2 regions of the Paenibacillus sp. FSL R10-2788 genome follow, and region 2 is predicted to be linked to the other one. Evidence: riboswitches for the same ligand, from Rfam matches in the RefSeq annotation. Region 2 holds a riboswitch; the other holds the start of a gene.
What was found. A riboswitch is a leader RNA that binds a small molecule or an ion and turns the genes downstream of it on or off. The one in region 2 is predicted to bind glycine.
Positions count from the first base shown of each region.

Region 1: another riboswitch for glycine. It lies ahead of NSQ50_RS30435 (amino acid permease); the one in region 2 lies ahead of gcvT (glycine cleavage system aminomethyltransferase GcvT).

Region 1 is NZ_JBBOQA010000001.1:6,846,842-6,859,401, forward strand. It holds gene NSQ50_RS30420 (DUF4179 domain-containing protein) at 1-505, shown strand, start outside; gene NSQ50_RS30425 (DUF5643 domain-containing protein) at 529-1,434, shown strand; gene NSQ50_RS30430 (sensor histidine kinase) at 1,540-2,703, opposite strand; gene NSQ50_RS30435 (amino acid permease) at 3,079-4,461, opposite strand; glycine riboswitch at 4,609-4,691, opposite strand; gene NSQ50_RS30440 (DNA alkylation repair protein) at 4,936-5,643, opposite strand; gene NSQ50_RS30445 (TetR/AcrR family transcriptional regulator) at 5,714-6,268, opposite strand; gene NSQ50_RS30450 (DHA2 family efflux MFS transporter permease subunit) at 6,435-7,910, shown strand; gene NSQ50_RS30455 (C39 family peptidase) at 8,178-8,753, shown strand; gene NSQ50_RS30460 (hypothetical protein) at 8,889-9,548, shown strand; gene NSQ50_RS30465 (pyridoxamine 5'-phosphate oxidase family protein) at 9,702-10,250, opposite strand; gene pdxR (MocR-like pyridoxine biosynthesis transcription factor PdxR) at 10,404-11,834, shown strand; gene NSQ50_RS30475 (DUF4352 domain-containing protein) at 12,292-12,560, shown strand, end outside.
Region 2 is NZ_JBBOQA010000001.1:6,390,754-6,403,313, reverse strand. It holds gene gcvPA (aminomethyl-transferring glycine dehydrogenase subunit GcvPA) at 1-936, opposite strand, end outside; gene gcvT (glycine cleavage system aminomethyltransferase GcvT) at 1,043-2,155, opposite strand; glycine riboswitch at 2,342-2,440, opposite strand; gene gcvH (glycine cleavage system protein GcvH) at 2,719-3,111, shown strand; gene NSQ50_RS28515 (flagellar motor protein MotB) at 3,540-4,370, opposite strand; gene NSQ50_RS28510 (flagellar motor protein) at 4,367-5,149, opposite strand; gene uvrB (excinuclease ABC subunit UvrB) at 5,329-7,320, shown strand; gene uvrA (excinuclease ABC subunit UvrA) at 7,768-10,641, shown strand; gene NSQ50_RS28495 (DUF2759 family protein) at 11,695-11,904, shown strand; gene NSQ50_RS28490 (S1C family serine protease) at 12,057-12,560, shown strand, end outside.

The DNA.
Region 1 (12,560 bases), 460 kb from region 2:
CAAACCTTTTCCTGATCGATTTGTATTGACCGTAACCCTTGACTTAAACGGTATTGATGAACCGTTTGTTCTCCAAATTCCTGCGCGGAAGGCTACGATTAATAAAATTTCCACACCTGATATACGCGCACAAGTTGGAGGATGGAGTTTGATCCTGAAAAAGCTGGAATATAGTCCATTAACGACACGCCTGTCGCTCATGCTGGAACAGGATACAGACGAAGATCATACAGCATTGAGTTTAGTGGGCTTTGAAGTAAAGGATCAACAAGGACAGGTGCTGAAAGATATTTCGCAGAAAGTCCTCTCGACTTCCAATAGGTCACTTAATGTCGATTTGCTTACTGAGCCATTTGAGAAACACCCTAATATGCTCACAATCCGTGGCTATCTTTATGAGTTTGAGAACCCACAAAGTAAGAATGGAGCATTTAAAACAGACAGTTCTGGAAACCCAGTGAAGCATTATATTGACGGTCTAGAGATAAACGTGCTAGTTAAATAAAAATTAAGGAGCTTGATAATATCATGAAAAAAATGACTAAGAAGATGTCTGTAATTTTAAGTGCTGCTGTATGCCTAGGAGCGTTGGGAATGCCAGCTTTAACTCAAGCATCCAGTGCCCAACCCGCTGTTGAAGCTTCCCTGAATACAACAAAAGTGGCCGATTCACACGATCAGCTTACTTTAAAGGGCAGTGCACAGTTTGACGGTAATTATATTAAGATCGACCTGAGCCGTGAGGGATCGCTATTTTCAGGAATGCTCGCAGGAGTAACCTTAAATGATAAAGGCGAACCCTATCTTGCAGAAGGTACTATTGTGGGAATAGACGCCAAGCTCGCTCAACCAGGAGGCATCGATTTAAAAACACCACGCTGGATCAGTGACGGAGATGCCAACAAGGCGGTTGTTGTATTGCAGACCGGATGGCTAACCGAGCAACAAAAGGCAAGCCTGGCTTCCTCTGAATTGAGTATCTATGTGAAGCTTAACGGAATCGAAAACCCGTATGTACTTAAATTTTCCCTCAAGCAAGCAGGATTAGTGCGTAATATTCAGCTGCCTGCTATAAAGAATGACAACCAATTTGAAATCAAAACCACCCGTGTTGCTGCGGGAGAGACTTCTGTGCGTATCGCTTTAGCGGTTAAAGGGGTTGCCACCCAAGGCCAGGCTTTAGGATATGACATTTATGATAATCTGGGCAATAAATTAGAATCTATTGCAAGAGATTCTATTGCAGCAACTCAAAATACGGTTTCTGAAGATTTATTGTTCGAAGCACCTCGCTCAGCCGCTGAATATCTAGTTATCAGACCTTATCAAGCCGTATTTGAAAAAGGCAACACCGGGGCTTATAAATTAGATGCCAAAGGCAATGTAGTTAAAAATTATAACAAGCAACTGGAGATCAAAATCCCTCTAAAATAATCGTTAACGCAGCAAACATAAACATATATATCTAGGAAAAGGGGATTACCTCTCCGCCGAAGGCTTGAGGTAATCCCCTTTGTTCAATTGAAAGAAGGTTCCGTATTACTGATCATTTATAGCTAAAAAGCGGATAGTAGCTGTTGTCCCCTTACCTTCAGAGCTACTATAATAAATTTCCCCGCCGTATTTTTCTACGATATTAAAGCAAATCATTAATCCTAAACCTGTTCCATTACTTTTTAATGAATAAAAAGGAGTGCCTAGCGACTTAACCTCTGCTTCTGACATCCCGCTTCCTTCATCGATGATTGTTATCTCAATAAAATTATTGTTCCTATTCGCCATAATAGAGACAGATTTACCAACTTCCGAAGCCTCTAAAGCATTTTTTATTATATTAATAAGCAGCTGCTTAAATTCAATTTTATTAATAGAAATCATGCAATCTTCTTCTACGTAGGTAACGATTTGATTATCAGATAACATTGCGTAGGAATGGAGCAATCCTGTAACACTTTCAAGTACATCCTTCACATCTACTTTTTCTAATTTTTGCTCTCCATTTGGCTTTGAAAGGGTTAGAAATTGCGAGATAATCTGTTCTACTGTGTTTAATTCATCAATCATTAATTTAAATTTTCTTTTCATAGGATCATCAAATGAAGGATCCTCATCAAAAAACTGCAAAAAACCTCTAACCACTGTCACTGGATTTCTAATTTCGTGCGCAACGGCAGCTGTTAATTGTCCAACCATCTTTAAACGCTCAGATTGCTGTAATTGTTCATAATAAAGCTGCTGTTTTTTCATCCGTTTAAATGATATTTGAAAAATGAAAAATAATAACACTTGAACCGCTATTATATTAATGAAATTGCCTAGCATATCATAATGTAAATATGTATATAAATCCCCTCTATCAATCAAGAGGATATAGCCAAATGTAATTACCATTAGTACCCCATTTATAATGAAGGAAAAATAGAACAATTTTAAATCAAAAAATAGAATAGACAGTGCAGGAATAAGACAAATGAGGATATAGGTAGTCCATGTTTGAGGATATAAAAAGAATAGCGTATAAAAATACGCAAATCCAAATAGAATGATAATCTTTCTAAAAGTATGTGTCTCATGCTTAGGGTAAATCCATAAACAAACCGTTAGAAACGCCACACATAAAAAATGAATGATATAACCAAAATCAATCCCATCTAACTCTAGGGTAGATAGTATCAATCCAAACATCATAAGAACGATGATCATTAACATTAATATGTAATAGGTTTTTCGATTCACCCGACTGTAGAACTCTCTCATGAATTCACCACTTTTAAATTGATTTTACCATTACGATAGTTATCTTACTTGTAAACTTATTGTCGAAATAAGAATTATATCAGTTGAAATAGTAATAAACAATAACTGAAAAAAACTGTAAACTCGATGATATTATAGTTTGTAAAAAATTAAAAAACCGGGAGATACCATTTTAACAGTATCTTCCGGTTTTCTGTTTAACTTTGCATATTCTTTAAGCAAACGTCCATGTAGGAACGCTTGAAACCGGCAAGGGCTCCCTGCCCAGTCGCGGTTGAATATAACCACGGCTTCTGCGCCGGTTAAAGCTTTCCTCATAAACTAGAGAGGTGTTTCGGTCCTGATTATTTTATTATCTCTTTCCCTCTTTCTTCTATTTATCGAATACAAAACAAATAATAAAATAAACCATAAAGGCGTCAACAATAATGCCGGACGAGTTTCATCAGCAAACAGCATAATTATGAGTATGATTGCAAACAAGGCTAGAACAACATAATTCACAAAAGGTGTGAACGGTGCCTTGAATTTTGATTTGGCCTGCAATTCCGGCTTCGTCTTTTTATATCGCAAATGGCAAATTAGAACGACGCCCCAAACCCAGATGAAACAAATGGCACTAATCGTTGTCACGATGCCAAAGGCCGTCTCCGGAATCAGCTTACTCAACAAAGCCCCTACAGATAAGACAAGCGTGGATATGAATAAAGCATTACTTGGCACATGATTTTTATTAAGCTTTGCAAAGTTGGCTGGAGCCTGGTCATTTCTGCTTAGATTGTATAGAATCCGGCTTGTTGAGAACATCCCGCTGTTACAAGCGGAAGCAGCTGAAGTTAATACAACGAAATTAATAACCCCCGCGGCAATCGGAATCCCCACTAAACTAAATGTTTTAACAAAAGGACTTTCTGCCGGGTTTAGTTCTGTCCAAGCGTTGATGCATAATAAGGCAATAATAGCACCCACGTAGAAAAATAGAATTCGCAAAGGTATTTTATTAATCGCCGATGGGATAGTTTTTTCTGGATTGGATGTTTCCGCTGCTGATACCCCCACCAATTCCACACCCACAAAAGCAAACACAACCATTTGAAATGAAAGTAAGAACCCGGAAATCCCGTTTGGAAATACTCCCCCATGTGCCCAAATATTACTGAGCGCAACCGTTCCGGTAGTTGTTTTGAATCCAATCACCAGTAAAACTACCCCTATGGCAATTAACGCGAGAATAGTGATTACCTTAATTAAAGCAAACCAAAATTCCAATTCGCCAAAGCTTTTTACAGTTAATAAATTGAGTCCTAATAAAATAATTAAACAAATGACTGCGGGTATCCATTGCGGGATATCAAACCAATATTGTACATAGACCCCAACAGCTATAATATCGGCCATAGCCGTCATGATCCAGCAAAACCAATAGGTCCATCCAGTTACAAACGCCGCCCGCGGTCCAAGATAGTCTTCGGCAATGTCTGTAAAAGATTGATAACCTGCTTTTGACAACAGAAGTTCTCCCAATGCCCTCATCACAAAGAAAATAGCGATACCCACGATTAAATAAGCAAAAATGATCGATGGTCCTGCCAGCTGTATAGCTTTTCCAGATCCTAAAAATAATCCGGTACCGATGGTTCCACCAATCGCAATGAGCTGAACATGTCGATTCTCTAAATCTCTCTTTAATTCTTGTGCTGCCATTTCGAACCCCCCCTTATGTGAAAAAAATAACAAGTGAAAATGATAACAAAAAAGAGATTGGATACGCTCCAATCTCTTAGGTATAAGAATAATAAATAAAATACATTTATTTATTCTGACGATGATCAGAATAACAAATGAATTATCTAGTACTCTTCTGTCCTTTTGCCTGAGATTGTGAACCCTTCGGCGCCGGGGGATTCCCCCACGGTCTCTCCAGAAGCTGCTCCTGCTATAGTGTGATCCATAGCAATCATAGCTTGCGAATTATTTAATTTTTATGTCGCTAACTTCATTTTTAATATTTTTCAATACTAATCATTGTCAAATATTTTGTCAATAACATTAATTACCGCTTTATTATTGTTCCATTAACTTTTATTGCACACAATTAAGGGCTTGTCAGCCAAGCCGCCAATTCTTCTGTCTGCAGGCACAACCTTCAATACGCTCTCCTTAGCACTCCATGACTGACTAACACCTTACATGTTTTCGTTTGAAGCCCAGCTTCGATTTATCAACTGCCTTTTGAATATTAATTGAAGCATTCAAAATCTTGCTTTTTGCACTACCGGTATGGACTTCCACCGGGCCAACTTCCTTTGCAATCTCAACCGCTTTATCATGAAGCGGCAGATAGGATACGCCCACAGTGTAGATGAAATTGTTCATTGCGTATTTCGTTCGTTCAGGGGCATCATGAATCGTATTTTTAGCAAGCTCCAACATAGCGGCCAATTTTTCTGCGGAAAATTCACTGTCCGGGCGATTTCCGAGCAGCCAGCAGTAACAGTTCCAGCCCGCCGACATTTTCAACTCTATATCACTTGCAATCCATTTATCAGAAACCTCTTGCGCAATATCCGTCTCCGCCAACGTTACTGCCACCACAAAGTCCGATAGCATATAGAAATAAGCCCCAGCAATCCACCGCTCAAAATCCGACTCTGACATTGCTTTAGGCTCCGCGATCACCCCGGCAAAATACATAGCGTCGTAATTTCCCGTAGCATAAAGCTGCTCGGCCAAGGGTTGATTATGTTTTATTTTTCTGAAGATAGGCTTCATCTGGCCTGTGGCCACACCAAAAAGCGGTTCGTGCGCGCCATTGGATAGATATATTTTCTTGGTGCGTTCCTTGCCGAGAGCTTCAAGCTCTTGCATGACCGTTTCTAAATCCATTGTTCGCACTTCCTTTTTTATGAATATTGGCTAGGGACTCAAACTTTACTTGAATATATCATAAATGCCCTTATAAATATCTTCTTTTATACATCAAGGTAATTTGCCCCGCTATGTATTCAGCGCTATATTGGTTGCCATCCTTAATCCACCACATAATAATCCCCAGTAGTGAGGCTGCAATAATATCAACGGAGACTACCTCCTTAGTAGAGTCAATGTTCCTCGCGTTTCTTCGTTTTTCGACAGTATTTTTTAACAGGTTGGTCAAGTGGTTTTTGAAGCCTTTATGCTCAATCAATACAGCAAAAACTTTCCGGTATTCAAAAAAATAATTTAAAAAGGTGATCAGCTGCTCCTGTTCGTTGTTGCTCTTCATTTGTAATAGCGGTTCAACCTTCATGGATAGGTCATCGAAGATTTCATGTACGATCTGGCGCAATAAATCGTTAATATCCTCATAATGCAAATAAAACGTTGCGCGATTTAGTTCCGCGCGGTTGGCGATTTTTTGGACGGTCAATTGCGAAATCTCCACATTGTCGGACAATAATGAAAAAACAGCGTTTTTCAACATCTTTTTTGAGCGAATGGCTCGTGGGTCAACTCTTTTATGTTCAGTCATTTCATCCCTCTATTATCGTTTAAATGGCCTTTCATCAACTAATTTGCCTATTCTGTCGATTAGTCGACATTTTCAATAAAATTGCAAATAGGAATACTTTTTAAATCCTGATATGATTTATTTTATTGACACTATGTCGAAAAAGCAATGAAGAGAGGACTGCAACATGCAAGAAGACACTAAGAACATAAATAAAGGGATCTTATTAACCATCTTAATCCTTGGTTGTTTCTTATCCACACTCAATCAGACGCTTTTAAATGTCGCCTTAAGTAGTTTGATGGATGTTTTTGATGTCACAGCAACAACCGTACAATGGATTTCAACAGGATTTATGCTGATCAACGGGATTTTGATTCCGATTACGGCCTATTTAATGAAACGTTTTACAACACGGCAATTATTTATAAGTGCCATGTCATTTTTATTAATCGGTTCTATAATTTGTGCAGCAGCGCCGAGCTTTAGTCTACTCTTAATCGGACGGATGATCCAAGCTGCCGGTGCAGGGATTATAATGCCGCTCATGATGAGTGTTGTGCTCGCCATCTTCCCCGTTGAAAAACGTGGCAGCGCTATGGGACTGCTTGGGCTGGCGATGATATTCGCTCCTGCTATTGGGCCAACGCTCGCGGGTTTTGTTGTCGAATACCACTCTTGGCGCTGGTTATTTATCGGGCTTATTCCACTTGTCCTCATTGTTATAGCGTTGGCGTTCAAGTATTTAGTGAATGTATCTGAGACGTCTAAGTCGAAGCTTGATGTGGTAAGTGTTCTTTTATCAACCGTCGGATTCGGCTTAATTTTATACGGCTTCAGTAGTGCAGGAAGTAAAGGCTGGGATGATGTAATCGTGATCCTAACCTTAGGGATTGGGGTCGTGGTAACAGCCGTATTCTGTCTTCGACAAATCAAATCGGATGATCCACTGCTAAACCTGTCGGTCTTCAAAAATAAAGTGTTTACGATGACATCTCTTATTAACGTATTAATCACAATGATGATGTACGCAGATATGATCTTATTGCCTATTTATCTGCAGAATGGTCGCGGGTTTACAGCATTTGATGCAGGACTACTATTGTTGCCGGGCGCACTCGTAAATGCGTTCATGTCACCCGTCACCGGTAAATTATACGACCGTTTCGGTGCGAAACCGCTGTTCATCATTGGCCTATTGTTTATTATTCCATCTATGTGGGCGGTAACAGATTTATCTGAATCGACCACGTATACTTATCTAATGATTCGTACCATAGGCCTGCGAATTGGATTAAGCTTCATTACTATGCCACTCAATACAGCCGGACTAAATGCGTTGCCCAAACAACTCGGCACTCATGGTACAGCTGTGAATAATACCGTTCGCCAAATTGCCGGGGCCATTGGTACTGCTGTCGTAATTACAATTTATACAGTGCAGGCAACCAGTCATGCAACTACACTGATGCAGAATAATCCCTCCGCTACTCCTGAGATCTTTAAATCCCTTACATCGATTCTTGGGGCAAGTGACGCCTACTACTTCATGATGATTTTATCCATTGCCGCATTTGTTATAACATTATTTATGCCCACGAAAAACAAGCTCATGATTGAAAAGAAAGCAAACCTAGTTAGCAAAGAAGAACCTCCGTTGTAACTAGTAATTGCAGTGTATATGAAGAAAAGCCATTCCTTAGCGGAGTGGCTTTTGTTATGAATGGCTTGCTTTGGATCATTGGAGCACGTATTCCTACGAGCATCAATATTTCCTTATCCATATCAGTATCCCCCTCTCCATATCAAATGTGTAGAATCTATTATAAAAACGAAAAAATATTTAAACTTTACACATAAGTTAATATATGGTATTTTAATAGTGTTATTAAAAGGAATATTAATCCATAATAAGGAGCTGATTCCATTCATGAAACTATCTTTAAAAAAGAGATTGATGCTTGTTGGAACCTTTGTTTCAGTCTTTCTTTTTTCTTTTGTTTCCCAAGCATATGCGACTAATTTAATTGGCTACCCTACAGCTACACAAGCTAAGAATAATTGGTGCTGGGCTGCGACTAGCGTTACCATACTTCAATATTACGGAATCTCTGTAAGCCAATGTTCTTTTTATGATCATGTGAAGGGAACCTCCGGCTGTACAACAGACGAGAGTGAATCTTATGGAACTGTTCAAGAAGGCATTCATGATTATGGTGTCTCCAGTTGGAATCATACAGGAGCACTATCTTACAGCGATGTAAAAAACCAGATTGATAATGTTGGCAGTCCTATATATGTAAGCTGGAAATGGAATAGTGCTACCGGTGGCGGGCACGCAGTAGTTATCTATGGGTACGACACATATAGTGGAAATGATTGGATTCAACACATGAACCCGAGTGGGGGCACAAAAACCTCCATGTTATACACCAACATTAAAGGTGGCTCCAGCTACGATAGAACCTGGAGATGGGGACTTCATGGCTTCAACAAATATATTTAAGGAGGGCTTCCCATTAAGAAAACGCTGCTGTTAACTGTAACTTCATTCGTTTTATTTCTGACTTTTTTCTCACCTGTATGGGCTCAGACCGTAACTGAAGATGTTGTTTCTTTTGCAAATACAGAAGGATTAACATTGATTAAAGAAGGGCTATCTAAAGATCCTGAAGGGTATGGTTACAACAATGAAGCAGAGATTAGTGAAATTACCGTAGGTCAAGGAATGCAGATTCATTTTATTGATGGTGCTAAGCTTAGGGCGGCTTCCGATAGTCTGATTGAAACGGTCACACCCCAAGACAACTGGGAGTTTCTTATTTTATCGGGCGGAATACCCAAATCTAAAATGATCATTCAAAAGGATTCAAACGGGTCCTATCAAGTTACTGAGTTTGGAGGAAATCCTGATACTTTGGCCTATGCTATTCATTCACTAGAAGCTGAGGGTGAAGTGAGTGAGCCTACACTTATCCGTGAGCGGGACGAATATATAGCTGCCTTCAAGAAAGACAATCAGGAACTAATCATCGCCCCACAACGAGCCTCATCAGCAGAAACAAAAGGACTAAGCAATATTTCGGAGCCTCAAGCACCCGGGCATTTAATTGATGTGTTACAAACGATGCAGAACGATTCTTCCGATGACGAGCAGGATGGGTCGGGAACCATTGCTTCCGCATATTATGCGGACGATAATAATCATCTAACAAGGTCTATCACCATTAGCGCCATTATTGCTCTAGTAACGGTATTTGTGTTCTGGGCCTATCTCAGAAGACGTAAACAACCTAAATAAATGTAAAAATAAGTAGGCCGCCCTCCTTCATTGGATTGCGGCCTACTTTGATAGATAGTACCTCTAAAAAGCCTCCCTCTCCCCATATGATTAGGACATAAAGGCTGCCAAAGACCTCGTTAGCATAACACCATTTGTAATGGTATCTTGCGGCTAAACATCTCGTCCAGTACCCATGCCCCTTTTATACATTTTTTCTGCTTCAATAGGACTTTCTTTTGCCGTGATATGATACGGAATTACCCGATAAACTTGAACCGGACCGCCAAATACAGCCGATCTATACTTTTCCACATGCTGCTTGGACAAGGGGCGATTATAATAACCCGGTACGTATTTATTGATCAATTCCTGAAGTACGTGTGTGGCTTCATCCAAATCTGAAATCGGTTCTGCTTGTCCAAAAATCATTACGCTCATATAAGCTGTATCCATTTTGGCTGGTACCGGGTCTGTAATAGTTCCGTATTCCTCACATACCGTAAAACATACCTCCGGATTATCACGCATGACCTGATTACGTCTTCCATCTCCAGCCCCATGAATATACAGTTTCCCTTCAGTCCATACATAATTAAGTGGCACAACATAAGGGAGGTTCCCATCAACCAACCCCAGATAACCTAATCTCGTTTGGTGAAGGAACCTTTCAATCTTCTCTTGATCTAAGCATTCCCTGGTCTTGTAACGAACCGAATTCATATCGAATCTCTCCTTTTATTTAAATTGCGGATACCAGCGTTGTTACGGTAGTATATCAATGAATGGATTGCATTAAAATATCCAAAATTCGCTGTTTAGAGCAATCCATAATTCGTTTTTTATGATTGGAGTTTCTATTTGGAGGTATGTACGATGATGAAAGTAATTCGCAATGATAAGAGACCGATCTGGCAGCAATTGCTTGATCAAGCGATTCATAATATTACTAGCGGAGTCTGGGCACCAGGAGAATTACTGATTCCTACCCGCGAACTTGCGCACATCGTAGGTGTCTCCCGCTCAACTATACAGATCGTCTATGAGGAATTGTTAAGTCGAGGTTATACAGTTACCTCCCGCCGGGGAGGGACGCGAGTTAGTACGTGGAAGCAAGTCACTATGTCCACGAAGGAAATAGAAACAGAGGGCCCCACACCTCCGTCACTCTCCTTGCTAGACTCAGCTGTTGATCAATTACATGACTGGTTCAGAGGTAAAGAACAGCTAGAAGTGGATATTGATTTCAGTCCCCATGAACCCTATTTGGATGAACAATTTCAAAAAAACTGGCGGCAATCGCTGCTCCAGGCATCCGCTGAAATGGATTTATCAAGCTGGGCTTACGGTAACTGCTACGGGTACACACCATTACGTGAGCAAATACAGCGTTATTTATCACTTGAACGGGGCATACATGTCCAAACCAATCAGATTCTGTTGACCTCAGGAGCTCAGCATAGTATTGACTTAATCGCACAGTCACTTTTAGCTGATGGGAACACTGTCTCAGTAGAAGATCCAGGTTTCCCAGCTGCTTGGATGGCAATGAAATACCGCCGTATGAATGTGGTACCCGTTCCTGTTGATGAGTATGGTCTAGTGGTTGAGCATATTCACCCGCAATCCAAACTGGTCTTTGCCACCCCTTCCCACCAGTGCGCAGTAGGGGTCGTTATGTCGGAGCCCCGCCGGCAACAATTGCTGCATAAGGCCGTTCAAGAACGATTTTGGATCATTGAAGACGATTATGATAGTGAATTTCGATATCGCGGGGAGCCGCTGCCAACGCTGTTTAGTCAGGCATCTAATAATACTTTGTATCTCATGAGTTTCTCTAAAATGATTGCACCAGGCATTCGTATTTCGGCTATTGTTGGATCAGTCGAGGCAATTGCTCAGCTAGCGAAGGTGCAGGAGCTGACTTACCGTCATCTTCCGATTATGGATCAGCTAACACTAACCCACTTCATTAAAAATGGTCATTTTATGCGCCATATGCGAAGAGTCAGAAATGTGTACCGTCGAAGACACGAGGTCATGGCAAAAGCTATTATGGCTAGCCGCTTAGGGGAGCGCTTCACGCTCAGTGGAGTAGAAACTGGATTACATATGTTATTAGAAGCTGAGGAAACATTCGACGAAGAAGCTGTGACAAAGTTAGCCCTACAACATGGAATACGTGTGTACCCTCTTGGACCCTATTGTTTGGATAGCAAAAGAAAAGGATGGGTATTAGGGTTTGCAAAAGTAAATGAGGCAGCGATTGAGCAGGGCATTCATCGTCTTGCGGAGCTGATCCTATAAAATCATCTCCGCAGCACTCACAAAATTTGTTGAACAGTCCATAGACTATTTTAGATTTATGAAACCATTGCTTCCGCGTATTACGCGGACGATAATAATCACCTAACAAGGTCTATCACCATTAGCGCCATTATTGCTCTAGCAGCAGTATTTGTGATCTGGGCCTATCTCAGAAGACGTAAGTAACCTAAGTAAATGTAAAAAGAAATAGGCCGCTCTCCTTCATGGAGTGCGGCCTATCTTTCTCTCATCTACGGCTCCCGAGAAATATTCAAACACTGCACTAATACTATTAAAAACTTACCAAGAAACTACTCAAAGGCATATCGGTTTACTCAACTTTCCTTATAAACAATTTTTTCAAAAAAAGCATAATCCTTATAAAGAATTTTCTGGAATTTCCGATATATTTATAGTACACATAATGGTTCAAATTACCTAATTGGGAGGGTTTTATTTGAAAAAGATTTTTAAAATCGGGTGTCTGGGATTCATCGCTTTAATTGTACTAATCATTGTCATTGGTATATTTGCTAAAGATAAGGATAGTTCAAACGACACAACTAGCAAATCTAATACCACCGCAAACTCTGTAGAAACAAAGGGCACCTCAAAAGAAGATGCGAAAAAACTAGCAAAAAAAGGAGAAGAATTACAAGTTGGCGATGTTGTTTTTAAAGTTAACAAGGTAACTACTACCAAGGAAATTAAAGATGGAAATTACTT
Region 2 (12,560 bases):
AAGTGTAAGAACGAAGCCACGTTTACCGTTACGGTCTACCGTTTGGCCAACGATCCGGCCTGGCATGCGGCGCATCAGGTGATCAGCTACGGCAAAGAATCCGCAAGTTGGACCCCCGAGAGAAGCCGGAATACCGAGTGGCTGAGCATCACCCACTACGATGTCGGCTCCAAGTTTGCCCGGAGTTTCAAGTACACCTAGAGCTATTGGGTTCGCGCTGACTACAAGAAGACCTTTAACCGCGTGAATCAGCGGCTCAACCGAGCGAAGATCCTCGATGCTGCCGAAGAAGTTAGGCGATTGAATAAGCACTGCGGCAGTATCTCCCTCGATAGCTTCAGCGAGTTTAGCTTGATCGGTAACACCGTCTTTATAGTCAATCTCCACCACCTCCAGACCCCAAGCATTAGCCGAAGTACGTAGCACTTGGCGAGCCTCAGGATGAACGGTACGGGAGACGATTAATTTTTTGCGTTTGGTAGCACCAGCCGCGAGAACCGCTGCTTCGGACAAAGCTGTAGCGCCATCATACATACTGGCATTGGCAACTTTCATACCGGTTAGTTCGCAAATGTAGGATTGGAATTCGAAGATCGCTTGCAGCTCACCTTGGCTGATCTCCGGTTGATAAGGAGTGTAGGCAGTGTAGAATTCAGAACGGGAAATGACATGGTTGATGACCACAGGGATGTGATGATCGTATAATCCGGCGCCGAGGAAGCTGGCGTGAGAATCAAAGTCGGCATTTTGGTCAGCCAAACCTTTCATGTGGCGCAGCAGGGCGTATTCATCGAGTGGTTCAGACATCGGCATAGTGCCTTGGTAACGTACCGCTTCAGGAATATCGGAGAACAGCTCATCTATAGACTGAATCCCGACGGCCTCCATCATCTCTACGCGGTCCTGTTCTGTCATGGGCAGATAACGGTGCTTCATTAAGGTTTCACTCCTTGGCTTTTTTAAAATATAAGAAAGTACAATTTTCACGCTATACTTTATCCTTCTATTTCTCGCTTAAAAGCTCACCGTCCTTATATGGACGCTAAAGGCGTTTATACTTGTAAAAAGGGGCCTTGATCACTACAGCCTTAAGCTGCTTGCCGCGTATCTCCACGTAAACCTCTGTGCCTATTTCACTGTAAGCAGCATCAATCAAAGCCAACCCCAGGTTCCGTTTCAGCGTAGGGGACTGTGTTCCGGTTGTGACCTCACCAATCTTAACCCCATCTGCCCAAACAGGATAATGGGAGCGTGGAATGCCTCGATCAATCATTTCTAGGCCGACAAGGCGACGGGGAATCCCAGCTTCTTTTTGCTGTATTAGTGCATCGCGTCCGATAAAGTCTATTTTGTCCAGCTTCACGAAGAACTGTACTCCTGCTTCAAGCGGGGTGATGTCAGCGGATAGCTCCTGACCGTACAGTGGTAATTTTGCCTCAAAACGCAGGGTATCCCGTGCACCCAGTCCAGCAGGTGTTAATCCGTGAGGCGCGCCTGCAGCAAGCAGTCCGTTCCATAACGTTTCTGCACCTTCCAGCGAAGCGTAGATCTCGAAGCCATCTTCACCGGTATAACCCGTACGGGAGATAAGTACCTCTACACCGCAAACGGTGGCGCGTTCGATGAAATGGAAAGGCTTGAGTGTTGAAATAGGAGCATCAGTAACTACCGCGAGAATGGTCTCTGCCAGAGGACCCTGCAAGGCGAGCAAAAGCGTCTCGTCAGAGACATTAGTGAGCGTGACTTCACCGAATTCAGAGGTCAAATGCTCTTGCAGCCACTGGAAGTCCTTGTCGATGTTGGAGGCATTAACGACGAGCATATAACGACCTTCACTAAGGCGATACACGAGTAGATCGTCGACAACTCCGCCATTTGGATAACAGAGCAGCGTATATTGTGCCGCACCATCCGTGAGGCGGCTGACATCATTGGTTGTCATTTTTTGCAAAAAGGCTTCTGCACCGCTCCCAATCACCATGAATTCACCCATATGCGAGACATCGAACAGCCCAGCCTGCTGGCGAACGGCTTCATGCTCTTTCACGATACCTGTAAACTGTACTGGCAGCTCCCAGCCACCGAAGTCAATGCACCTGGACTCCGCATAAGCGGAATAGAGATCATAAAAAGGTGTTCTTCTCAAAGCATCCATGTCGTCACTCCCCTTGATCTGATTACATACGAAAAAAGGACAGGCAGAAGCAATCATGCATAAATGCACAAATCGCTTTCTGCTCTGTCCTTTGTACCTGAGAGTTACCCTGCCGTAACTAGCTTGCAGGTTTCCCCGTTGGTGATCTGACGCATCTAGCCTTGCGTCTGATGCTCTCCAGAGATACGTCCGACAAAGGTCCTTTTGCCTGAGAGATTCACCCCTGTTAGGGCTTACTCCTTCGGCGCCGTCTTCAAGTGAGACAGTCTCTCCCTATGCCATCATCCGCAACTATATTTATTTCAAATATAAGAAAGTATATGGTTCACATTATACATTATCCTTATATTTCTCCGAGAAACGGCGATTGTCTATAAAAAGACGACAACGTCGTTTCTTCTTGTATGTCTCCATTAAACGGGTATAGTCGGGCGCTGTCAACAAGAAAACGTCGAAAAAATGACAAATTTATATTTCCTGTTAGTAATATTGACATTGTGAGCCGGGATAAATTAGGCTATAACTAAATTTAGAACTCCAAATTGGAAATGAGGCGGCTTGAAATGAGTGAAGTATTAGACAACCTTCTTTACAGCGAAGAGCATGAATGGGCACAGCAAGTAGAAGGACGAGTAGTACGTGTTGGGATTACGGACCATGCTCAGCATTTATTAGGCGACATCGTATTTGTTGAGTTTCCTGAGGTAGGATCAACCATTTCGGCCGGTGACAGCGTAGGCAGTATCGAATCCGTTAAGACGGTATCGGAATTGTATTCGCCCGTCTCTGGGACGGTTACCAAGGTGAATGATGGATTAGAAGCTAGTCCGGAGCTTATCAATGATCAGCCATATGGCGGGGGTTGGATTTTTGAGATTGAAGTTGATGGAGAATATGCTGATGCTGTAAAAGGTCTGTTAGATGCAGCCGGTTATAGCGCGTTAGTTGCTGAATAATTGGAAATTGGGGACGGGAAATAGTCTGATCAAGTGTGATGTTTTTAGCAGCAAGTTTCTGCGATTTGGGGACTTGCTGTTTGTGTTTCTTATGTAGATTGTGCGAGTATTCGTAAACCCAATCGAGTGGTTTGAGGGTCTAGTGGAGTATGGAATTAGGGAAAACCTCCCTCATTTTAGACGATTATAGCTTGAGAGTTAGGGTTTTAGGCAATTCCTCCCTAATCATCTCGGTAAAACCACTATTTCAGACTAAAAAGAGTAATAATCAGGGAGTAATTCCCTCATTCCGCGATTGGATACGATAATAGGTGAATAATCAGGGAGGTTTTCCCTAATTAAATTAGGTGAAACCCCTTTGTTGGTCAATGTGGTAATTGCAAAGGCTCCTGCCGCCGAACTTAGCTCTGAGCGCAAACAACTATATTTTATTCCACCTCTTGAAGCTGTCGAAGTACAATGATCTCTACGCGTCGATTTTTCTGTTTGCCTGCTAGCGTATTATTATCTGCTGTTGGTCGGGTATCGGCATAACCTGCATATTGAAAAGTGTCCGGGTTCAGTCCTTCATTATCTAAGAAAAAGCGCAGCACAGAAAGCGCACGAGCACCCGATAGCTCCCAATTGTCGTTATAACGTGAAGCTGATGACACTGGTGTATTATCCGTATGTCCTTCAATGCTGATCGTTGCCCCGATATCTTTGAATAAGCCTGACAACTGCTGAAGAGCAGGAAGGGCTGGTGACTTCACATCTGCTTTACCCACATCAAAAAGAAAACGGTCGCTGAGCGTGATTTCTATGCCCTGCGGTTTGTCGGCTACAAATATTTGTTCACCGAGATTATTCTCCTCCACATAGTGGGTGATCACACCCATTAACTCAGCAAGCTTCGCCTCTTGTTCTCGAAAAGCCAACTCCCGTGCTGAAGGTGTTTCATTCTCCGTTTGTTTATCAGAACCGTCATTTGGTTTTGCAGTTGCGTTCCCATTCCCATCTGTACTCTCTGGTTTGTTGTCAGGGGTCTTTCCAGCATCTAAAATACCATCTCCGCCTTCAAGAACAGTGCTGCTCGACTTGAAAGTCTGGGATAAAGAGCCGGTTACGATATTGTATTTGTCAGTGTCCAGGCTGCTCATCGCATACAATATAACGAAAAATATAAGTAAAAGCGTAATTAGATCTGCGTAAGTAATCATCCAACGATCACGGCTTTCTCGATTCTCTACCCGCCGTTTGCGCCGGTCTCTTTGTCTCATATAAAACCTCTTGCTTCTGCACGGTCATCTGTGGTGGTGTCTGAAATGAAGGAGTTCAGTTTTTTACGCACCAGCAACGGATGATCCCCGTTTTGTAGAGAAAGAATGCCTACTAGCAGCATCTCCATGCTATGCAGCTCACTTTGGCTGCGGGATTTGATTTTGGAAGCAATGGGTAAAAATATTAGATTAGCGATGGCTACTCCGTACAGTGTTGCAGTGAACGCTACTGCGATAGAGGTACCTAGATTTGATGGGTCTGTAAGGTTGCCCAGTACCCTAATGAGTCCCATAACTGTACCGATGATCCCCATCGTTGGAGCATATCCGCCAGCGGCTTCAAAAATCTTGGCGTAGCTTTCATGCTTCAATTCTTTCGCATCCATTTCCAATTCCAAAATCTGTCTTACCTGCTCAGGGTCAGTGCCATCGACGATAAGCAACAGTCCTTCGCGCGTAAAGGAATCGGGATGTGCTTCCGCTTGTTTTTCGAGCATTAAAACGCCGCCGCGGCGGGCCACTGTGGCCATTGCGATAAGCTCTTCTGCCTTCTCTTCATCACGTTCAGGATTGCGGCCAAAAGCCATGCGCAGAGCGGTGGGAATGGAGCGTAGCTTAGCTGCCGGGAAGCTGATCATTACGGCGGCAATCGTACCTCCAAATACAATCAAAGCTGCATTAAGCTGCAGCAGTCCGGAAAGGCTTCCGCCTTCCCAGAGGTAGCCGCCGATTAGCGCAGCCAGTCCGGCCACTAGGCCGATTATTGCGGTAATATCCATGCTTCAAGCTCCTAACATTTCTGTGTATTATGGTTTGCATCGATCTAAGCAACACTGTATAATGAACGGGAACACATATTCTTATCTTCCATATTTTTTACTATCGTATGGAGAGAGAAGATTCAGACAACAATTATAATATATTAATCTAGTTTAGACGATAGAGGGGAGACGGGCAAATGAGTGATATTGTCGTCAGTACGAAGACTTTTGAATTGGAGTCCGAGTATACACCCCAGGGCGATCAGCCTCATGCCATAGATGAATTACTACAAGGCATCCGGCAGGGTAAGAAGCACCAGACGCTGCTGGGAGCGACAGGTACAGGGAAGACCTTTACTGTCGCGCAAGTTATTTCCAAATTAAATCGCCCCACGCTGGTTATTGCGCATAACAAGACACTGGCTGCCCAGCTGGCAAGTGAGTTTAAGGAGTTTTTCCCGAATAATTCGGTAGACTATTTCGTCAGCTACTACGACTATTACCAACCAGAGGCGTACATTCCCTCCTCCGATACTTATATTGAGAAAGATTCCAGTATTAACGAAGAGATTGATAAACTTCGCCACTCCGCGACAAGCTCCTTGTTCGAACGGCGTGACGTTATTATTGTAGCGAGTGTGTCTTGTATTTACGGTCTCGGTTCACCAATGGAATACGGAAGCTTGCTGTTGTCCTTGCGGGTTGGGATGGAGAAGCCGCGCAATGAGATTCTGAGCAGACTGGTGGATATTCAATACCAGCGCAATGATATCAATTTTGTACGCGGAACATTCCGTGTACGTGGTGATGTGGTTGAAATCTTCCCGGCCTCTCAGGGTGAACATGCGATTCGCGTTGAATTGTTTGGGGATGAGATTGAGCGGATCACTGAAATTGATGTTTTAACGGGTGAATTGATCGGTGAACGCGACCATGTCGCCATTTTTCCGGCTTCTCACTTTGTTACCAAGGAAGAAACGATGCGTGTAGCAATAGTCAATATTGAACGGGAGCTGGAAGAGCGGCTGACCGTGCTTCGTGACGCAGGCAAGCTCCTGGAAGCGCAACGTCTGGAACAACGGACACGTTACGATATTGAGATGATGAAGGAAGTGGGTTTCTGTTCGGGGATCGAGAACTATTCCGGGCCGCTAACCTTCAGGGAGCCAGGAGCAACTCCATATACGTTAATGGATTATTTTCCTGATGATATGTTAATCGTCGTAGATGAATCCCATGTTACCCTTCCGCAAATTCGGGCGATGTATAACGGTGACCGGGCGCGTAAGACAGTGTTGGTAGAGCATGGTTTCCGTCTGCCTTCTGCACTGGATAACCGTCCGCTTCAGTTCGAAGAGTTCGAAGATAAAGTGAACCAGATCATATACGTCTCCGCGACACCTGGACCTTATGAAATGGAACACTGTGAAACTATGGTGCAGCAGATTATCCGTCCGACTGGGCTATTGGATCCAATCATTGAGGTTCGTCCTACAGAAGGCCAGATCGATGATCTGATTAGCGAAATCCGTGACCGGGTCGAACGTGATGAACGTGTACTCGTTACCACTTTGACGAAGAAGATGTCGGAGGATCTGACAGACTACTTTAAGGAAATCGGTATTAAGGTTCGTTATATGCACTCTGACATCAAAACACTGGAACGGATGGCGATCTTGCGGGATCTTCGTCTCGGTACGTTCCATGTACTGGTAGGGATTAACCTCCTGAGAGAAGGTCTCGACTTACCGGAGGTATCTTTAGTTGCAATTCTCGATGCCGATAAAGAAGGGTTCCTTCGTTCCGAACGTTCACTAATTCAGACGATTGGCCGTGCGGCTCGTAACTCTGAGGGTCGTGTAATCATGTATGGTGATCGTATAACTGATTCGATGGAGAAAGCGATGAGCGAAACATCGCGCCGTCGCGCCATTCAGATTGCTCATAATGAGAAACATGGCATTACCCCAACCACCATTAATAAAAAAGTGCGTGACATCATCGAGGCGACGAAGGTTGCTGAGTCTAAAGCCGATTATCTCACAGGTGTTGGTGGCAAGATGAATAAGAAAGAAAAACAAAGTCTGATCCAACGTCTGGAAGCTGAAATGAAGGACGCTGCCAAGAACCTGCAATTCGAACGTGCGGCAGAGCTGCGTGACGCATTGCTGGAGCTTCGGGCTGAGTAACAAACCATTAATGCATCACCGATATTTAAAATAGGTATTGAACGGTGCTGTCCTAGACCGTTCTTTTTGAATCAATAGAGGGTCGCGTATCCAGTAATGTTTATGGCACTTAAACGTATCCCGCAGGGACAGCGCCCGCAATGTACTTGGCACTTACGCGTATCCCGTAGGGACAGCACCATGCAACGTCTATGACAGTTGCTTGTACCTGCTTTTAGGTAGTACGAGAATGTCCAAGCGGTCCCGCAGGGATAAGCGCTCTGAGCATTATAGTCACTAAGTTACGTCCCACCATACTCCTTCTCCAGAAAATGCGGGTGTCCAGAGGGTGCAACCCTTGGGGCCCTCCCTTGGAAGGGAGGGTTTGGGAGGGATCGAAAGGCTTTGAAAAGGCTTTGAGAATATTTTGAAATAAAGTTGAAATAGTTTTTTAAAGGAGAGGTTCCGTTGGCGAACGAAAATATTGTAATTAAAGGCGCGAGGGCGCACAATCTCAAAAACATCGATGTGACGATTCCACGTGACCGTTTCGTCGTGCTGACGGGACTTAGCGGCTCAGGTAAATCATCGCTTGCATTTGATACGATTTATGCTGAAGGACAACGGCGTTATGTTGAATCTTTGTCGGCTTATGCACGTCAGTTTTTGGGACAAATGGAGAAACCAGATGTGGATTCGATTGATGGTTTGTCCCCGGCGATATCTATAGATCAGAAGACAACAAGCCGGAACCCACGCTCCACGGTAGGTACAGTGACGGAGATTTATGACTATTTGCGGTTGCTCTTTGCACGTATTGGTCATCCCCATTGCCCAGAGCATGGTATTGAGATTACCTCCCAGACCGTTGAACAGATGGTAGACCGGATTATGCAGTATCCCGAGAAAACTCGGTTGCAGATCCTGGCGCCAATCATTTCAGGACGTAAAGGTGAGCATAAAGGACTCTTCACAGATATCTCTAAGCAAGGCTTCGTACGTGTGCGTGTGGACGGGGAACTAAGAGATCTGTCTGAGGATATTGAACTAGAAAAGAATAAAAAACATACAATAGAAGTTGTGGTAGACCGGATCGTTGTTAAAGACGATGTGGAGACCCGGCTGACGGATTCACTGGAGACGGCGCTTAAGCTTTCGGGCGGTAAAATCCTTGTGGATATCATCGGCCAGGAAGAGCTGCTTTTCAGCTCTAACTTTGCTTGTCCAATTTGTGGTTTTAGTATTGAAGAGTTGGCACCACGGATGTTCTCTTTCAACAGTCCGTTTGGAGCTTGTACAGAGTGTGATGGACTTGGCATGAAGATGGTGGTCGATCCAGACCTGCTTATTCCTGATGCTGAGAAATCCATCGAAGAAGGTGCTTTTTTAGCTTGGACTGGAAGTACTTCTAATTACTATCCGCAATTCCTGAAGTCGGTTTGTGAACACTTTAAAATTCCACAGAACGTTCCGGTAAGCAGTCTGACATCTGATCATATGAATAAATTACTGAACGGAACAGGCAGTGAGAAGGTCCGCTTCCGTTATGAAAATGATTTCGGTCAAAAGAAAGATGCGATGGTTGCCTTTGAAGGGATTATACCTAACCTAGAGCGGCGTTACCGTGAAACTGCTTCGGATGGTATTCGTGAATTTATCGAAGGATTTATGAGTGCTAAGCCATGTCATGTATGTAAAGGTAAACGTCTGAAAAAAGAAATATTAGCTGTGACTATCAATGATCATAATATTTCTGATGTTACGGACCTTTCAATAGGAGACTGCCAGCATTGGTTTGAAGAGATAAAATTGAGTGAAAAAGAAACAGCCATCGCCAATCTCATTCTAAAAGAGATCTGCAATCGGCTTGGATTCCTTGTGAATGTGGGCTTGGATTATTTGACGCTTAGCCGTGCGGCGGGTTCGCTTTCCGGTGGTGAGGCGCAGCGTATTCGGTTGGCTACTCAGATTGGTTCAAGTCTCATGGGTGTATTGTACATTCTGGATGAGCCAAGTATTGGCTTGCATCAACGGGACAATGATCGCCTGATCTCTACGCTTGCGCATATGCGCGATTTAGGCAACACGCTAATTGTTGTAGAGCATGATGAAGATACGATGATGGCAGCGGATTATATTATTGATATTGGTCCGGGCGCAGGTATTCATGGTGGACAAGTTATGGCTCAAGGGACGCCAGAAGAGATTATGAAAGATCCAAATTCATTAACGGGTGAATATTTAAGCGGACGTAAATTTATTCCGGTTACCGCTAAACGCCGTCCTACCGATGATCGATGGGTAGAAATACGTGGTGCTAAAGAGAATAACCTGAAAAATGTGAATGTGAAGATTCCATTAGGTGTATTTACAGCGGTGACAGGTGTATCGGGTTCCGGTAAATCCTCGCTTATCAACGAGATTCTTTACAAGAGTTTAGCACGGCAGCTGAATAAGGCTGTGAAGGTGCGTCCTGGTCAGCATAAAGAAATTCGTGGACTAGAAAATCTCGATAAGGTTATTGAAATCGATCAGTCACCAATCGGGCGGACACCGCGCTCCAACCCAGCAACTTATACAGGTGTATTCGATGACATCCGTGACCTATTCTCCAAGACAAATGAGGCTAAGGTACGTGGTTTCCAAAAGGGGCGCTTCAGCTTTAACGTAAAAGGCGGACGTTGTGAAGCTTGCCGTGGAGACGGGATCATTAAGATTGAGATGCATTTCTTGCCGGATGTATATGTCCCTTGCGAAGTATGTAAAGGCAAACGGTATAACCGCGAGACACTAGAAGTGAAATATAAAGGCAAAAACATTTCAGATGTGTTAGAGATGACGGTAGAGGACGCAACAGAGTTTTTTGTGAATATTCCGCGTATCCATCGTAAAATGCAAACACTGATGGATGTAGGACTTGGTTATATTAAGATTGGTCAACCGGGAACCACTTTATCCGGTGGTGAAGCACAGCGGGTAAAATTGGCTTCTGAGCTCTACCGTCGCAGCACGGGTAAAACACTTTATATTTTGGATGAGCCTACGACAGGTCTGCATGTAGATGACATTGGTCGTCTGCTTGAGGTATTGCATCGTTTGGTGGATTCCGGAGAATCGGTTCTTGTTATTGAACATAATCTGGATGTAATCAAGACAGCGGATTATATCATCGATATGGGACCGGAAGGTGGTAGCGGCGGTGGTACCGTCCTGGCAACAGGAACACCGGAGAAGATCATTACTGTCACAGAGTCTTACACAGGTAAATATCTGAAGCCGGTTCTGATTCGTGATACAGAGCGGACCGAAGCGCTTATGCTTGAGACGGCGGAAACCAAATAAACAGTAAGTAATATAACCTATGTATAAATAAGGCCTCGGTATCTTGCCGGGGCTTTTATTGTAGGTTGTAAGCAATAATTTCTTGAAGGGAAACATCTGACAACTAACAGCTAATAGATAACCTCGTCCTCTAGAATGGAGTCAAAGCGACTTAAGGCGTTGTAGGATTATCTGGTAATTGTGCGAAAGATGGCTCATAGATATATGATGTGATATTTCTAGCAAAAGTTATACGAATTCTATAGAAAAAATGGATTTAATAATAGGCAAGGTAGGCATATGTAGGACATGTTCGTAGTAAGATTCAATGAGGAGTATTCTGTTGATAGGGTTAACAAGTAATTGATTAACGTTAGGGCCAAAAGTTCCTTGAAAACCGAATAATTAATCATCATATCACTCTATCAAATAACTGTTTGTTAGATTAGGGAAAACTTCCCTGAAAATCCGAGTTTTTAGATCATATAAGGTGAAATCCGGGAAAACCTCCCCAATTATCGGGTGAATTTACTCATATACCCGGTTTTCTAATGATTTTTAGGGAGGAATTCCCTGATAACCACAAAATGAACTGTTAATCGGACAATTTTAGGGAGAATTTCCCTAATTCTTTAAAAACCTAAATTTTGAGCTCAGAATGTTAAGTTCTAAGTTCTAAGTTCTAAGTTCTAAGTTCTAAGTTCTAAGTTCTAAGTTCTAAGTTCTAAGTTCTAAGTTCTAAGTTCTAAGTTCTAAGTTCTAAGTTCTAAGTTCTAAATTTCAATTCACTGCTCAATTTATCTCAACTCTAAAGCAGTTAACGGACTTTCTATTGTAACCTTCACGACGAAAGAGATGATTGGGCTCATAGCACTTTTTCACTATGTTGCACTCAATTGTCAGTGATCAATCTCATCAATATTACGGATTTTGCAGGGATAAAATATATTTTTTGCGACAAATACATAATTTTTCTACAAAACCTATTGCATCGCCCAAATGGTAGCGATAACATAGAAGGTGATATGGGGATTACTGGATCTTGCTTGACAACATTTTTGAGGAGGTAAGGTTATGCTGCTTGCAGAAGTTGCCGCGCAAGGACCGTCTAAATTTCATACCTTTGATGTGTTTATGATTTTATTTACCATCTTGATTTTGGTCGGGGTTGTTCGACTATTGAAAGCTCCCCAGAAGAACAAATTTGCCATTGGTTTTGGAGCCGTTAGCTTGCTGGTTTTTGTGATCTCTGACTATGCCATGGTGATGCATTGGTTAAGTTAATGAAAGAACTAAATTGAACAGCTTTGCACCAAAAGACTCCTTTAACGCCATGGGCGCATTGAAGGCGTCTTTTTTCAAATTATATAATGTTAAATTTATCCATTTGCAAAGAGAGGGTCTGGTGAGGAATGAGGAGTATTGGGGAGAAGCTGGTGAAGAAAGGATTAGGTCTATTACTGTGCGGCGTAGTGCTGTCGGTAGCATGGAGTCAGTCGGTGTTTGCTTTTGATAGTACTAGTAAGGTGGTTAGTAAAGTAGCGGCAGAAGATCCGATACCTGGAATTATTAAAAGTATCACTCCTTCTGTTGTGGGCATTATCGGCAAAGATGAGAGTGGCGGGAATAGTGGCCTGGATGATCGGTACAATCTGACGCATGGCTCCGGCATCATTGTGAAATCGAACGGATGGATTATAACCAATGCTCATGTAATCAAGGATCTGCAAAATGCCATAGTAGTCACTTCGGACTCCAAAACCTACAGCGTTAAAGAAACATATCTGGATGAAGTTAGTGATCTGGCGCTGATCAAAATCAATGCCACCCATTTAAAGCCCGCCAAGTTTATTCCAGCGAATAGCAAAACAGTGGTTGGGGAGAAGGTTATTGCTATCGGAACACCGATTAGCTTTTCTCTACGAAATTCAGCGACAGTA